2 regions of the Streptomyces sp. NPDC052773 genome follow, and region 1 is predicted to be linked to the other one. Evidence: riboswitches for the same ligand, from Rfam matches in the RefSeq annotation. Region 1 holds a riboswitch; the other holds the start of a gene.
What was found. A riboswitch is a leader RNA that binds a small molecule or an ion and turns the genes downstream of it on or off. The one in region 1 is predicted to bind cyclic di-AMP.

Region 1 (7,317 bases):
CCAGGCCCCGGACCGGGACATCTCGCTGTACATCAACTCCCCCGGCGGCTCGTTCACCGCCATGTCGGCGCTCTACGACACGATCCGGTACGTGAACTGCGACGTGGAGACGATCTGCCTCGGCCAGGCAGGCTCCTCCGCCGCCGTGCTCCTGGCCGCCGGGACGCCGGGCAAGCGATACGCCCTGCCCGGCGCCCGGGTGGTGATCCGTCAGCCCGCGTTGCCGGAGCCGGTGCGGGGACAGGCCGGCGATCTCGCCATCCAGGCCGAGGAGTTGGTCCGCGTCCGGTCCCGCCTGGAGGAGATGCTGGTACGGCACACCGGGCGCAGCCGGGAGCAGGTGACCGCCGACATCGAGCGGGACACGATCCTCACCGCCCGGGAGGCGCTGGAGTACGGCCTGATCGACCGGATCATCACCGACCGCAGGGCCTCGGGCACCGCGCCCGGCGGGAGGTGAGCCGCCGATGCTGCCGCCCGAACTGCCGCCGCTGCCCGCGCTGACCCGCGCCGAGAGCGAGTTGATCGACCGTTACCTGGAGGTGGTGGACCTGCTCGGCCGGATCAACCCCGGCCGCCACGGTCACACGTACGGCGGACTGCGGGCCGCCCAGGCGCTGGTGGGCAAGGCCGCCGCCCTGCGCGACGCGCTGGCGCTGATGCACCAGCGGGGCGAGACGGAGCTGCACGCGCCGACGCTCGCGCGGGCGCTGCGCGTGCTCGACGGCGAACGCCGCACGGCGCGCGTCACCCTTCCGCCGCGCTCCGACAGTTGACGGCCCGGCACGCGTGAGCGGGGCTCGCCGCGCAGGTGGCGAGGCGTGCGCGGTCCGGCTGAAACGGACTGAACGGATTACCCACGTTCGGCGTAGCCACACCTCCTTTTTCGAGCTGGCTCAGGTTGCGCCGAGGGCGGTCCCTCGGGGCGGAATTGGGCATTCCGTCGCTGGTCCGGGGGGCAGTTGCGGTCTTGACTTCCGATCGCTCGTCAGGGTGTCCACCCGAACGGGTGAGTGGTGAGGAAGACCACAAATCCCCGGTTGCGTTGGGATTTTCGGACATGTGTGAGTCAAGATCCCTGTCTGACGACAAGACCCCGCCACCGCGGCGGGGCGATCCGGGCGGACGCCGAGTCCTGCCGCCGCCTGGATGCCCGGTCGACAGGAAGTGGATCGGCAGGAGTGGAGGACCCAAGCACGACGGGTCGCCGGTACGGACGGCTCCGCGAGGAGACGCCGGATCGAGCAGCCCTTGGGGTGAAGCCGCGGCAACGCGGCCGGGCTACTTCGCCAGCCCGAATCCGACAGGTCATCCTTCACAGGCGGCTGACGAAGGGTTGCGCATGAACGCGCTCAATCGTGTCCCGTCGCTCATGGCCCGGGCCGGCACGGCCTCGGCCCTGACCCTGGCCGCGGTCGGCGGCTCCGTGGTCGCCCCCGGCTTCGCCCCGGAGGCCGCGGCCGCCACGCCGGCAACGAAGGCCCTCCAGGTCGCCGCGTCCAAGAAGGGCTCCCCCTACAAGTGGGGCGCCACCGGACCGAAGCGGTTCGACTGCTCGGGGCTCACGCTCTACTCGTACAAGAAGGCGGGCAAGACCCTGCCGCGTACGGCCGCGGCGCAGTACAACAAGACGCGCCACATCTCCGCGAAGAGCCGCAAGGCCGGAGACCTGGTGTTCTTCCACTCGGGGTCCAACGTGTACCACGTGGGCATCTACGCCGGAAAGGGGAAGATCTGGCACGCCCCGAAGACCGGGGACGTCGTGCGGCTGCAGAAGATCTGGACGAAGAGCGTCTGGTACGGCCGGGTCAAGTGACCCCTGCGGGCCGGTGACGGCGCCCCTGACCCGCCGTCACCGCGCCCGGCAACGTCCGTGAGCGACCAGCCGGGCCCGCGCGCACCCGCGCGCGGGCCCGGCCTGCTTGTCGTGGGGCCGGCGCGCGCGTCGGTTTCGCGGCCGGGAGAGCCGGGTCAGGGTTCCTGCTGCTGTACCGCCGTCACCGGCCGGGCCGGGACCTTCCAGGGGAGTTCGATGGCGACGGTTTTGCCGCCCTCGCGGGTGGGGCGCACTCTCAGCCGGCCGCCGCACTCGGCGGTGAGACAGCGGATGATCACCATGCCGCGGCCGTTGTCCTGCTGCACCGCGTCCGGCAGCCGCTTGGGGAACCTCGGGTGGCTGTCCGTCACACCGATGCGCAAGTGTTCGTCACGGTCCACTTCCACGTCCACCGTGAAGGTGGGTGACTCCCCGAAGGTGTGCTGTACGGCGTTGGTGGCGAGTTCGGAGACGATCAGCCGGATGGTATCGGCCACCTCCGCGTCGGACGGCAGACCCCACTCGGCCAGGGTGCCGACCACATAGGCGCGAGCCGCGGAGACCGAGGCTGGATCGCTCGGCAGAGTGACGGATGCTTCCAGATGGTCTGCCATGGCGATGTCGTCCCTTTCCCACGGGACCGCGGACCGACACGAGGGCGAACGTTCGAGTACGGTCCCGGACTGGTGCTTCGTCGCCAGACTGCCACCATCGGGGCGATCCCGGTGGCGATCCACCAAGATATGCATATATCTGTCGCTCGAAGCGGTGAACTCTGCGACGACAGACCGTATTTGGGCGGCTCGGTTGGAGTAAGGAGGAGCCCATGCAGCACGGTCCTGCGGTACGCCGCCGGAAACTGGGCGCCGAACTGCGTGCGCTGCGCACGGGTGCGGGCCTGACGAGTGGTGAGGCGGCGCGGCTGGTGGGTTGGCACCAGTCCAAGGTGAGCCGGATCGAGACGGGCGCGAGCGGGGTGAAACCGGCCGATGTGCGGTTACTGCTGGATGCCTACGGGGTGAGCGATCCCCAGCTGCGGGAGTTGCTGCTGGTGCTGGCGGGGTCGGGCTGCGGGCAGGGCCGGGACCACTGGTGGCACGCCTATCGCGGGGTGCTGCCGCCCACCTACCGGGACTTCATCAGCCTGGAGTCGCAGGCCAGCGGCATGCGCACCCTGGAGACCTCGGTGGTGCCCGGGCTGCTCCAGACGCCCGAGTACGCCCGCGCGGTGACCCGGGCCGCCGTGGAGGGCCTGGACGAGGACCGGCTGGACACGCTGGTGGAGGTGCGGCTGGCCCGGCAGGACGTCCTGCGCTCCCAGCCGCCGCTGCGGCTCAGCGCGGTGCTGGACGAGGCGGTGCTGCGGCGCGAGGTCGGCGGCCCGGACGTCATGGAGGACCAGCTGCTCCGGCTGATGGAGGCGGCGCGGTTGCCGCAGGTGGGGCTCCAAGTGCTGCCGTTCGCCGCGGGGGCCCACATCGGCGTCACCGGGCCTTTCGTTATCTTCTCATTTTCGAACACTTCTGATCTGGATGTGGTTGTTCTCGACCACTTGACGAGTAGCCTCTATCTCGAACGGAAAGAAGATGTTGGGGCCTACACCGAGGCTTTCGACGCGCTTCGGAGGCACGCCCTGTCACCCGAGGAATCGTTGGAATACATCGCCGGGATAGCTGACGGCGCGTAAGGAGGCACCATGACCGTTCTGCCTCGGAACGTACCTTCCACGACCCATCTATCCGATGTCCACTGGCTGCGCAGCAGCTACAGCACGGGAGCGAACAACTGCGTGGAGACGGCCAGGCCCCGCTCGGGCGCCTGGGCCGGACTGCTCGCCGTACGCGACTCCAAGGACCCGGCCGGGCCCGCGCTGGTCTTCTCACCCGAGACCTGGGCGCACTTCACGGCCGCCGTCTGACCCACCGTCCACCGGGAGCGACGCACGGCCGTGGACGCCGACTCATGGCCGCGTTTCGCCGATCACACGTACAGCGCGTTCGATCTGGTCCCCGGAGAGGTCCGCGCGGGCGGTCAGCCGCAGCCGGGAGATGCCGTCGGGCACGGAAGGAGGTCGGAAGCAGCCCACGGCGAGTCCGGCGGTCCGGCAGTCGGCCGCCCAGCGCACGGCGCTCTCCGGGGACGGAGCGCGCACCGACACCACAGCGGCGTCCGGCCGTACCGCCTCGTGGCCCGCGGCCGTCAGCCGGGCGTGGAGTTCGCCCGCCACCGCGCGCGCCCGCTCCGCCCGCTCCGGCTCGCGGCGCAGCAGCCGCAGGGCCGCCAGGGCCGCGCCCGCCGCCGCCGGGGCGAGCCCCGTGTCGAAGATGAACGTCCGGGCCGCGTTGACCAGGTGGTCGATCACCCGGGCCGGGCCGAGCACCGCGCCGCCCTGACTGCCCAGCGACTTGGAGAGGGTGAGCGTGACGACGACGTCGTCCGCGCCCGCCAGGCCCGCCGCGTACGCGGCACCCCGGCCGCCCGCCCCGAGCACCCCGAGGCCGTGCGCGTCGTCCACCACCAGCCCGGCCCCGTGCTCCCGGCAGGCCGCCGCCAGCTCCGCCAGCGGGGCCGCGTCGCCGTCCACCGAGAAGACCGTGTCGGACACCGCGACGGCCGGCCCGTCGTGGGTCCCGATCGCCTTGCGGACGGCGTCCGGGTCGGCGTGCGCCACCACCTGAGTGGTGCCGCGGGCCAGCCGGCAGCCGTCGATGAGGGAGGCGTGGTTGCCCGCGTCGGAGACGATGAGCGAGCCGTGCGGGGCCAGCGCGGTGACCGCGGCGAGGTTGGCCGCGTAGCCGGAGGAGAAGACCAGGGCGGCCTCGAAGCCGCAGAAGTCGGCCAGCTCGCGTTCGAGTTCCCCGTGGAGTTCGGTGGTGCCGGTGACCAGCCGCGAGCCGGTCGAGCCGCCGCCCCAGACGCGCGCCGCGCGGGCCGCGCCCTCGGTGACCTCGGGGTGGCGGGCCAGGCCCAGGTAGTCGTTGCTCGCGAGGTCCAGCAGGGGCGAGTCGGCGGGCCGGGGCCGCAGGGTGCGGACGAGTCCCGCGCCGCGGCGCAGTTCCGCCTGCTCGTCGATCCAGCCGAACGCCATGGGTCCTCCGGGGATTTTGTAGGCAGTGCACAGACACTAGCGGCCCGTCCCGCGGGCCAGGATGTGGCAATCCACACACCACGAAGTGACGCTGTTGTGCGAACTCTCCTTGGCCCGGAGCACCTCCGTAGGACAGGATCGGCTCTCATGGACCTGCTGAACACGCTGGTGGACAAGGGGCTTCGGCGCGAGCTGCCGACCCGCGAGGAGGCGCTGGCCGTCCTCGCGACGACCGACGACGAACTGCTCGATGTGGTGGCCGCGGCCGGAAAGGTACGCCGCCACTGGTTCGGCCGACGGGTGAAACTCAACTATCTCGTCAACCTGAAGTCCGGCCTGTGTCCGGAAGACTGCTCCTACTGCTCCCAGCGGCTCGGCTCCAAGGCCGACATCCTGAAGTACACCTGGCTCAAGCCCGACGAGGCCTCCAAGGCCGCCGCCGCGGGCCTGGCCGGGGGTGCCAAGCGGGTCTGCCTGGTGGCCAGCGGGCGCGGTCCGACGGACCGGGACGTGGACCGGGTCTCCGAGACCATCAAGGCGATCAAGGAGCAGAACGAGGGCGTCGAGGTGTGCGCCTGCCTGGGTCTGCTCTCCGACGGCCAGGCGGAGCGGCTGCGCGAGGCGGGCGCCGACGCCTACAACCACAACCTGAACACGTCCGAGGGGACGTACGGGGAGATCACGACCACGCACACCTACGCCGACCGGGTCGACACCGTGCAGAAGGCGCACGCGGCGGGCCTGTCGGCGTGCTCCGGCCTGATCGCGGGCATGGGCGAGAGCGACGAGGACCTGGTCGACGTCGTCTACTCGCTGCGCGAGCTGGACCCGGACTCCGTCCCGGTGAACTTCCTGATCCCGTTCGAGGGCACCCCGCTGGCGAAGGAGTGGAACCTCACCCCGCAGCGCTGCCTGCGGATCCTGGCGATGGTGCGGTTCGTCTGCCCCGACGTGGAGGTGCGGATCGCGGGCGGCCGTGAGGTGCATCTGCGCTCCATGCAGCCGCTGGCGCTGCACCTGGCGAACTCCATCTTCCTCGGCGACTACCTCACCAGTGAGGGCCAGGCCGGCAAGGCCGACCTGGAGATGATCGCGGACGCCGGGTTCGAGGTGGAGGGCGCCGACCAGGTGACCCTGCCGGAGCACCGCGCGCAGGCCGGCGGCGGCTGCGGCTCGCACGCGAGCGCGGGCGGCGGGTGCGGGTCCCACGAGGACGCGGGCGCCGGGTGCGGGTCCCACGAGGACGCGGGCGCCGGGTGCGGGTCCCACGAGGGCGGCGGCGTGTGCGGTACGGCCGCCGCGGTGCCGGCGGCGACCGAGCCGCGCACCGACCTGGTCGCCGTACGCCGCCGGGGCGCCGGGACGGATCTCGCGCCCAATGCCTGAGCTGAGCGTGCCGGAGCTGCTCGAACTCGACCGGCGGCACGTCTGGCATCCGTACGGCCCGATGCCGAACCAGCAGGTCCCGCTCGTCGTGGAGTCGGCGAGCGGGGTGCGGCTGAAGCTCGCGGGCGGCTCGGAGGAGCTGGTCGACGGCATGTCGTCCTGGTGGTCGGCCATCCACGGCTACAACCACCCGGTGCTGAACGAGGCGGCGCGCGAGCAGCTGGGGCGGATGAGCCACGTCATGTTCGGCGGGCTCACCCACGAGCCCGCCGTCCGGCTGGCGAAGCTCCTTGTCGACTTGTCGCCCGAGGGGCTGGAGCATGTGTTCCTCGCCGACTCCGGTTCGGTGTCGGTCGAGGTCGCGGTCAAGATGTGCCTCCAGTACTGGCGTTCGCTGGGCCGCCCCGAGAAGCACCGGATGATGACCTGGCGGGGCGGCTACCACGGGGACACCTGGCAGCCGATGGCGGTCTGCGACCCCCAGGGCGGGATGCACCAGCTGTGGACCGGCGTCCTGCCGCGCCAGCTCTTCGCGGACCCGCCGCCCGCCGAGTACGAGGAGGCGTACGCCGACCACCTGCGCACCCTGATCGCCGAGCACGCCCACGAGCTGGCCGCGGTGATCGTCGAGCCGGTGGTGCAGGGCGCGGGCGGGATGCGGTTCCACTCCCCCGCCTATCTGCGGGTGCTGCGGGAGGCGTGCGACGCCCACGACGTGCTGCTGGTGTTCGACGAGATCGCCACCGGGTTCGGCCGTACGGGCGCGCTGTTCGCGGCGGAGCACGCGGCGGTGTCGCCGGACGTGATGTGCGTGGGCAAGTCGCTCACCGGCGGCTATCTGACGCTGGCGGCGACGCTGTGCAACCCCCGGGTGGCGGACGGGATCTCGCAGGGCGAGGTGCCGGTCCTCGCCCACGGCCCGACCTTCATGGGCAACCCGCTGGCCGCCGCGGTGGCCTGCGCCTCGATCGAGCTGCTGCTCGGTCAGGACTGGCTCGCCGACGTCAAGCGGATCGAGGCGGGCCTG
Region 2 (7,317 bases), on a different contig from region 1:
CGGCGTTCGGGTGCCGGATCAGGTGGCGGGCCGCCGCGATGACCTCGCTCAGGTTGTGCGGCGGCATGTTGGTGGCCATGCCGACCGCGATGCCGGAGGCGCCGTTCACCAGCAGGTTCGGGAAGGCGGCGGGCAGGGCGACCGGCTCCTGCTCCTGGCCGTCGTAGTTCGGGGCGAAGTCGACCGTGTCCTCGTCGATGGACTCGGTCATCAGGCCCGTGGCCGCGGCCATCCGGCACTCGGTGTACCGCATGGCGGCCGGCGGGTCGTCGTTGCCGAGCGAGCCGAAGTTGCCGTGGCCGTCCACCAGCGGCACGCGCATCGAGAAGGGCTGCGCCATGCGCACCAGCGCGTCGTAGATCGACGCGTCGCCGTGCGGGTGCAGCTTGCCCATGACCTCGCCGACCACGCGGGCGCACTTCACATAGCCGCGCTCCGGGCGCAGGCCCATCTCGTTCATCTGGTAGACGATCCGGCGGTGCACCGGCTTCAGGCCGTCGCGGGCGTCCGGCAGGGCTCGGGAGTAGATGACCGAGTACGCGTACTCGAGGAAGGAGCCCTGCATCTCGTCGACGACGTCGATGTCGAGGATCCGCTCCTCGTACGAGTCGTCGGGCGGCGGGGTCTTCGTGCTGCGGCGGGCCATCGCTGCCTGGCTCCTTGCTGAAGCGTGGTGAACGGGATCTGACGCGGACCATTGTGGACCGCGGCACTGACAACGCGGAGCGGGACCCGGCGTCGGCCGCCCGGCCCCCCGCTGCGCGCAGGTTACGCCCCGCCTGCCGCCCGGCCTGCTGGGCGCAGGTTACGCCCGTCCCCCGCCTGACCCGCTGCGCGCAGGCTACGCCCGTCGGCCGCCCGGCCCGCTGCCCGCAGGCTACGCCCTCGCGCCGGGTAACCCCGTTCTCGCTCTCGGCGTACGGCGTCCGGGAACTTCGCGGACCGTCCGCACGCTTGCATACAGTGGCAGGACCGGCACGAACAGAGCGGTCTCAGCCACCGCATCCGCGATCGAAGGGACGTACATGCCCATGGGTCACACGGCCACAGCCGAGGCAGGCTCCGGCGGCCTGAAAGCGACCGAGCACCGCCTGGCCAACGGCCTGCGCGTGGTGCTCTCCGAGGACCACCTGACCCCGGTCGCGGCGGTGTGCCTCTGGTACGACGTCGGCTCCCGCCACGAGGTCAAGGGACGTACGGGCCTGGCTCACCTTTTCGAGCACCTGATGTTCCAGGGTTCCGCCCAGGTGAAGGGCAATGGCCACTTCGAGCTGGTGCAGGGCGCCGGCGGTTCGCTCAACGGCACCACCAGCTTCGAGCGCACCAACTACTTCGAGACCATGCCCGCCCACCAGCTGGAGCTCGCCCTCTGGCTGGAAGCCGACCGCATGGGCTCCCTGCTGGCCGCCCTGGACGAGGAGTCCATGGAGAACCAGCGGGACGTCGTCAAGAACGAGCGCCGCCAGCGCTACGACAACGTCCCCTACGGCACCGCCTTCGAGAAGCTGACCGCCCTCGCCTACCCGGAGGGCCACCCCTACCACCACACGCCGATCGGCTCGATGGCCGACCTGGACGCGGCGACCCTGGAGGACGCGCGGGAGTTCTTCCGCACCTACTACGCGCCGAACAACGCGGTCCTCTCGGTGGTCGGCGACATCGACCCCGAGCAGACCCTCGCGTGGATCGAGAAGTACTTCGGCTCCATCCCGTCCCACGACGGCAAGCCCGCCCCGCGCGACGGAACGCTGCCCGACATCATCGGCGAGCAGCTGCGCGAGGTCGTCGAGGAGGAGGTCCCCGCGCGCGCCCTGATGGCCGCCTACCGCCTCCCGCACGACGGCACGCGCGCGTGCGACGCGGCCGACCTGGCGCTGACCATTCTCGGCGGCGGCGAGTCCTCCCGCCTGTACAACCGGCTGGTCCGCCGGGACCGTACGGCCGTCGCGGCCGGCTTCGGGCTGCTGCGGCTGGCCGGGGCGCCCTCCCTGGGCTGGTTGGACGTGAAGACCTCCGGCGACGTGGAGGTGCCGGTCATCGAGACCGCCATCGACGAGGAGCTGGCCCGGTTCGCCGAGGAGGGCCCCACGGCCGAGGAGATGGAGCGCGCCCAGGCCCAGTTGGAGCGCGAGTGGCTGGACCGGCTCGGCACGGTAGCGGGCCGCGCCGACGAACTGTGCCGGTACGCCGTGCTGTTCGGCGACCCGCAGCTCGCCCTCACCGCCGTGCAGCGTGTGCTGGAGGTGACGCCCGAGGAGGTCCAGGAGATCGCCAAGGCCCGCCTGCGGCCCGACAACCGCGCGGTGCTCGTCTACGAGCCGATCACCCCCGAGCAGCCCGAGCAAGTCGAGGGCACCGAGGACCCGGAATCCGCGGCGACCGTGGAAGCCGCCGACGCCCACGAGGAGGCGGCGAAGTGACCGAGCTGACCACCATGGAGTTCCACCCCCAGCCGCAGCCGGGCGAGGCCAGGCCGTGGGCGTTCCCGGCCCCCACGCGCGGGACCCTCGACAACGGCCTGACGGTGCTGCGCTGCCACCGCCCCGGCCAGAAGGTCGTCGCCGTCGAGGTCCTGCTCGACGCGCCGCTGGATGCCGAGCCCGCCGGCCTGGACGGCGTCGCCACGATCATGGCGCGTGCCTTCTCCGAGGGCACCGACAAGCACTCCGCGGAGGAGTTCGCCGCCGAGCTGGAGCGCTGCGGCGCCACCCTCGACGCGCACGCCGACCACCCGGGCGTACGGCTCAGCCTCGAGGTCCCGGCCTCCCGCCTGGAGAAGGGCCTCGGGCTGGTCGCCGACGCCCTGCGGGCTCCCGCCTTCGCGGACAGCGAGGTCGAGCGGCTGGTGCGCAACCGCCTGGACGAGATCCCGCACGAGCTGGCCAACCCGTCCCGGCGGGCCGCCAAGGAGCTGTCCCGGCAGCTGTTCCCGGCGACCTCGCGCATGTCGCGTCCGCGCCAGGGCACCGAGGAGACGGTCGCGAAGATCGACTCGGCGGCCGTGCGCTCCTTCTACGAGCGGCACGTCCGTCCGGGCACGGCCACCGCCGTGGTGGTCGGCGACCTCACCGGCATCGACCTGGACGCCCTCCTCGGCGACACCCTCGGCTCCTGGACCGGTTCCCCGGCCCAGCCCCGCCCCGTGCCGCCGGTCACCGCCGACGACACCGGGCGCGTGGTCATCGTCGACCGCCCCGGCGCCGTCCAGACGCAGCTGCTCATCGGCCGTATCGGTCCCGACCGGCACGACCGCGTGTGGCCCGCCCAGGTGCTCGGCACCTACTGCCTCGGCGGCACCCTCACCTCCCGCCTGGACCGCGTCCTGCGCGAGGAGAAGGGCTACACGTACGGCGTGCGGGCGTTCGGCCAGGTCCTGCGGTCCGCCCCGGACGGCACGGGCGCCTCGATGCTCGCCATCAGCGGCTCGGTGGACACCCCGAACACCGGCCCCGCCCTGAAGGACCTGTGGACGGTGCTGCGCACGCTCGCCGCGGAGGGCCTGACCGACGCCGAGCGGGACGTCGCCGTGCAGAACCTGGTCGGCGTGGCACCGCTGAAGTACGAGACGGCGGCGGCCGTCGCGAGCACGCTGGCCGACCAGGTCGAGCAGCACCTGCCCGACGACTACCAGGCGACGCTGTACCGGCAGCTGGCCGCGACCGGCACGGTCGAGGCCACCGCCGCGGTGGTCAACGCCTTCCCGGTGGACCGTCTCGTGACCGTCCTCGTCGGTGACGCGGCGCAGATCAAGGAGCCCGTGGAGGCTCTGGGCATCGGCGAAGTCACCGTCGTGGCCGCCGAGTAGACGCCCGGGCGGCACACCCACGCCGAGCGCTGCGGCACATCCGCGCGGAGGGGCCCTGGTGACCGATGCGTCGCCAGGGCCCCTTCATGTCCGAATTGGGGCGGAGGTTGCCTGTCTGACCTGTGGGATGCGCTACAAAAACCCGCATCCGTTTGGGCTTTGAAAGCCGGTCGTCTTAGCGTCGTCCGGGCTGTTCGTCAGGCAGTGCGCCGCACCCGCGGCACCGGACAGCCATCGCCGAGTCCCCGTACGGCGCGAGCCAGGGGAGCCGGGGACCCAACCATCAAGTCCCTGGGGTGAATCGGACGCCCGCGCAGCCCGCGAGGGGGTCCGTAGGAGACCTTCCTGCTCCGAACCCGTCAGCTAACCCGGTAGGCGAGAGGGAAGGAAAGGACCAGCCACTTCATGGCGTTCACGCGCGCCACCGGGAAGCATCGTCGTCCCAGCCGGATGCAGCGCTCCACCGCCCGCGCGGCGGGTGTCGCGGCACTCACCACCACCGGCGTCATCGGCACCCTGGCGAGCCCCGCGCTCGCCGCGGAGGCCGCCGCCGAGCAGACCGGCCTGCTGCCGGTCCTCACCATCGGCGACGAGGTCGCCGACCAGATCGACGCCCAGGCCGCCGCACAGCAGCAGGCCGCCGAGCGGGCCGCCGCCGAGGAGAAGGCCGTGGCCGCCGCGAAGAAGCGCGCCGAGGAGGAGGCCCGCAAGGCCCGCGAGGAGCAGGAGCGCGCCGCCCGCGAGGCCGAGCGCAAGCGCCTGAACACCTTCGTGATGCCGATCACCGGCTCCTACGTCTCCACCGGCTACCAGGCCGGCAGCTCCCTGTGGTCCTCCGGCAGCCACACCGGTGTCGACTTCCACGCCGCGACCGGCACCTCCGTCCACGCGGTCGGCGCCGGCACGGTCGTCGAGGCCGGCTGGGGCGGGGCGTACGGCAACCAGGTGGTCATCCGGATGCACGACGGCACGTACACCCAGTACGGCCACCTGTCCTCCATCGGTGTCTCCGTCGGCCAGACGGTGACCCCGGGCCAGCAGATCGGCCTGTCCGGCGCCACCGGCAACGTCACCGGCCCGCACCTGCACTTCGAGGCCCGCACGAGCCAGGAGTACGGCTCCGACATCGACCCGGTCGCATACCTGCGCGCGCACGGCGTGAACATCTGACCCAGCCCCCGCGGGACGTCTCCGAGCCCCGCAGGACGTCTCCCAGCCCCTCAGGAGTCTCCGAGCCCCGGCCCGCGCCGGGGCTTTCGGCGTTTCGGCCGCCCCCTTGTCCAAAAAATATCCATGGATTCCGGCCCGCCATCGGAAATTCCGCCCCATTGCAATAGAGTCGCTGAACACACGTCAATCGTCGACGTTTCACGGGGATTAAGGCGGAGGTCGGTCATGCGTATTCCGGCGCACTCGGTGTGTACGGCGATCCGGGACGACATCGTCGCGGGTGTCTACGAGCGCGGCAGCCGGCTCACCGAGGAACTGCTCGCCCGCCGCTACGGCGTCTCGCGCGTCCCCGTCCGGGAGGCCCTGCGCACGCTGGAGGCCGAGGGCTTCGTCGTGACCCGGCGCCACGCGGGCGCGTGCGTCGCCGAACCGACCGAGCAGGAGGCCGCCGACCTGCTGGAGATGCGGCTGTTGCTGGAGCCGCTGGGCGCCTCCCGTGCGGCGCAGCGGCGCACCGAGGCCCACCTGAAGGTGCTGCGCGGCCTGGTAAGGCTGGGCCAGGAGCGCGCCCGCCGCGGCCACAGCGACGACCTGCGCTCCCTGGGCGGCTGGTTCCACGAGACGCTGGCGCAGGCCTCCGGCAGCCCCGCGCTCACCTCGACGCTGACCCAGCTGCGGCACAAGATCGCCTGGATGTACACGGTCGAGGCGCCGGCCGGCCCGGTGGAGGCCTGGGCGGAGCACGGGGCGATCGTCGACGCCGTCGCGCGCGGCGACAGCGAACGCGCGCGGGCGATCACCGCGCTGCACACCGAGCGCGCGAGCGCGGCGCACCGGCTGCGGTTCGGCCCGGGCGGGGAGCGCCCGGAGCGTGTGAGGAATTCGCAACACGCCGTAAACATCTCGGGCCTGCGGCATTAACACGGGCACCGTATACAAAGAACGGTTATTCGATGGGCGGCGGATTTTCCCTGCCCTTTTTCGGCGTGCCGGTAATTGACCGTGCGCGCGCCGGACGCCTGCCCGGAATTCACCAGAGGGCCCTCGCATTCATCCCGGGAAAAGCGAAACCGCGCCGCCCCGAAAGGGCGACGCGGTGACGCGTTTCCACGTGACTGCCGCGCGAGCGTCAGACGGTCTCGGGGAGCTCCTCGAGACCCTCGGCGACCAGCTTGGCCAGGCGGTCGAGAGCGGCGTCCGCGCCCTCGGCGTCGGAGGCGAGGACGATCTCCTCGCCGCCCTGGGCGCCCAGGCCGAGAACGGCCAGCATGGAGGCCGCGTTGACCGGGTTGCCACCGGCCTTGGAGATCGTCACCGGGACGCCTGCGGCCGTGGCGGCTCGGACGAAGATGGAGGCGGGGCGGGCGTGAAGGCCCTCGGCCCAGCCGACGTTGACGCGGCGCTCAGCCATGTGTTGCTGCCCTTCGGTGTTCAGGGTTGTCTAGACCAGTTTCCCATATCGCGAAGCATGCTCCCGGAGCGGACGTGTCCCCTCCACCGGGTGACGCCGGACCGCGGCCTCGGTCCGTGCTTCCGTCCTCACAGACTGCCCCGCGCCGTTGTCGGACGCGAGCCGTACTCTGGGGCCCATGCAGACCTCGTCGGACCGGCACGAGTACCCCGCCCACTGGGAAGCCGACGTGGTGCTGCGCGACGGCGGCACCGCGCGCATCCGCCCCATCACCGTTGACGACGCCGAGCGCCTGGTCAGCTTCTACGAGCAGGTCTCGGACGAGTCGAAGTACTACCGCTTCTTCGCGCCCTACCCGCGCCTGTCCACGAAGGACGTCCACCGCTTCACGCACCACGACTTTGTGGACCGGGTGGGACTCGCGGCCACGATCGGCGGCGAGTTCATCGCCACCGTACGCTACGACCGCATCGGCGCCAACGGACTGCCCGCCTCCGCACCCGCCGACGAGGCCGAGGTCGCCTTCCTGGTGCAGGACGCCCACCAGGGCCGCGGTGTCGCCTCCGCCCTCCTCGAACACATCGCCGCCGTCGCCCGCGAGCGCGGCATCCGCCGCTTCGCCGCCGAGGTGCTCCCCGCCAACACCAAGATGATCAAGGTGTTCACGGACGCCGGGTACACCCAGAAGCGCAGCTTCGAGGACGGCGTCGTCCGCTTGGAGCTGGACCTCGAACCCACCGATCGCTCCCTGGCCGTGCAGTACGCGCGCGAACAGCGCGCCGAGGCCCGGTCCGTGCAGCGGCTGCTCGCCCCCGGCTCGGTCGCCGTCGTCGGCGCGGGCCGCACCCCCGGCGGGGTGGGCCGCTCCGTGCTCGGCAACATCCGCGACGCGGGCTTCACCGGCCGCCTCTACGCGGTGAACCGCGCCCTG

Region 2: it holds a riboswitch for cyclic di-AMP, as region 1 does, so the genes downstream of both, ACIG0D_RS28335 (M23 family metallopeptidase) here and ACIG0D_RS31065 (C40 family peptidase) in region 1, are expected to answer to the same signal.

Annotation. Positions count from the first base shown of each region.
Region 1 covers NZ_JBITZX010000018.1:147,485-154,801, forward strand. Annotated here, with positions in the region: gene ACIG0D_RS31055 (ATP-dependent Clp protease proteolytic subunit) at 1-460, shown strand, start outside; gene ACIG0D_RS31060 (hypothetical protein) at 468-776, shown strand; cyclic di-AMP (ydaO/yuaA leader) riboswitch at 1,133-1,339, shown strand; gene ACIG0D_RS31065 (C40 family peptidase) at 1,343-1,816, shown strand; gene ACIG0D_RS31070 (ATP-binding protein) at 1,972-2,430, opposite strand; gene ACIG0D_RS31075 (helix-turn-helix domain-containing protein) at 2,643-3,503, shown strand; gene ACIG0D_RS31080 (DUF397 domain-containing protein) at 3,513-3,734, shown strand; gene ACIG0D_RS31085 (8-amino-7-oxononanoate synthase) at 3,777-4,904, opposite strand; gene bioB (biotin synthase BioB) at 5,052-6,290, shown strand; gene ACIG0D_RS31095 (adenosylmethionine--8-amino-7-oxononanoate transaminase) at 6,283-7,317, shown strand, end outside.
Region 2 covers NZ_JBITZX010000015.1:114,992-122,308, forward strand. Annotated here, with positions in the region: gene ACIG0D_RS28320 (DNA topoisomerase (ATP-hydrolyzing) subunit A) at 1-646, opposite strand, end outside; gene ACIG0D_RS28325 (M16 family metallopeptidase) at 1,026-2,420, shown strand; gene ACIG0D_RS28330 (M16 family metallopeptidase) at 2,417-3,805, shown strand; cyclic di-AMP (ydaO/yuaA leader) riboswitch at 4,031-4,198, shown strand; gene ACIG0D_RS28335 (M23 family metallopeptidase) at 4,211-4,975, shown strand; gene ACIG0D_RS28340 (GntR family transcriptional regulator) at 5,201-5,896, shown strand; gene ACIG0D_RS28345 (HPr family phosphocarrier protein) at 6,105-6,386, opposite strand; gene ACIG0D_RS28350 (GNAT family N-acetyltransferase) at 6,565-7,317, shown strand, end outside.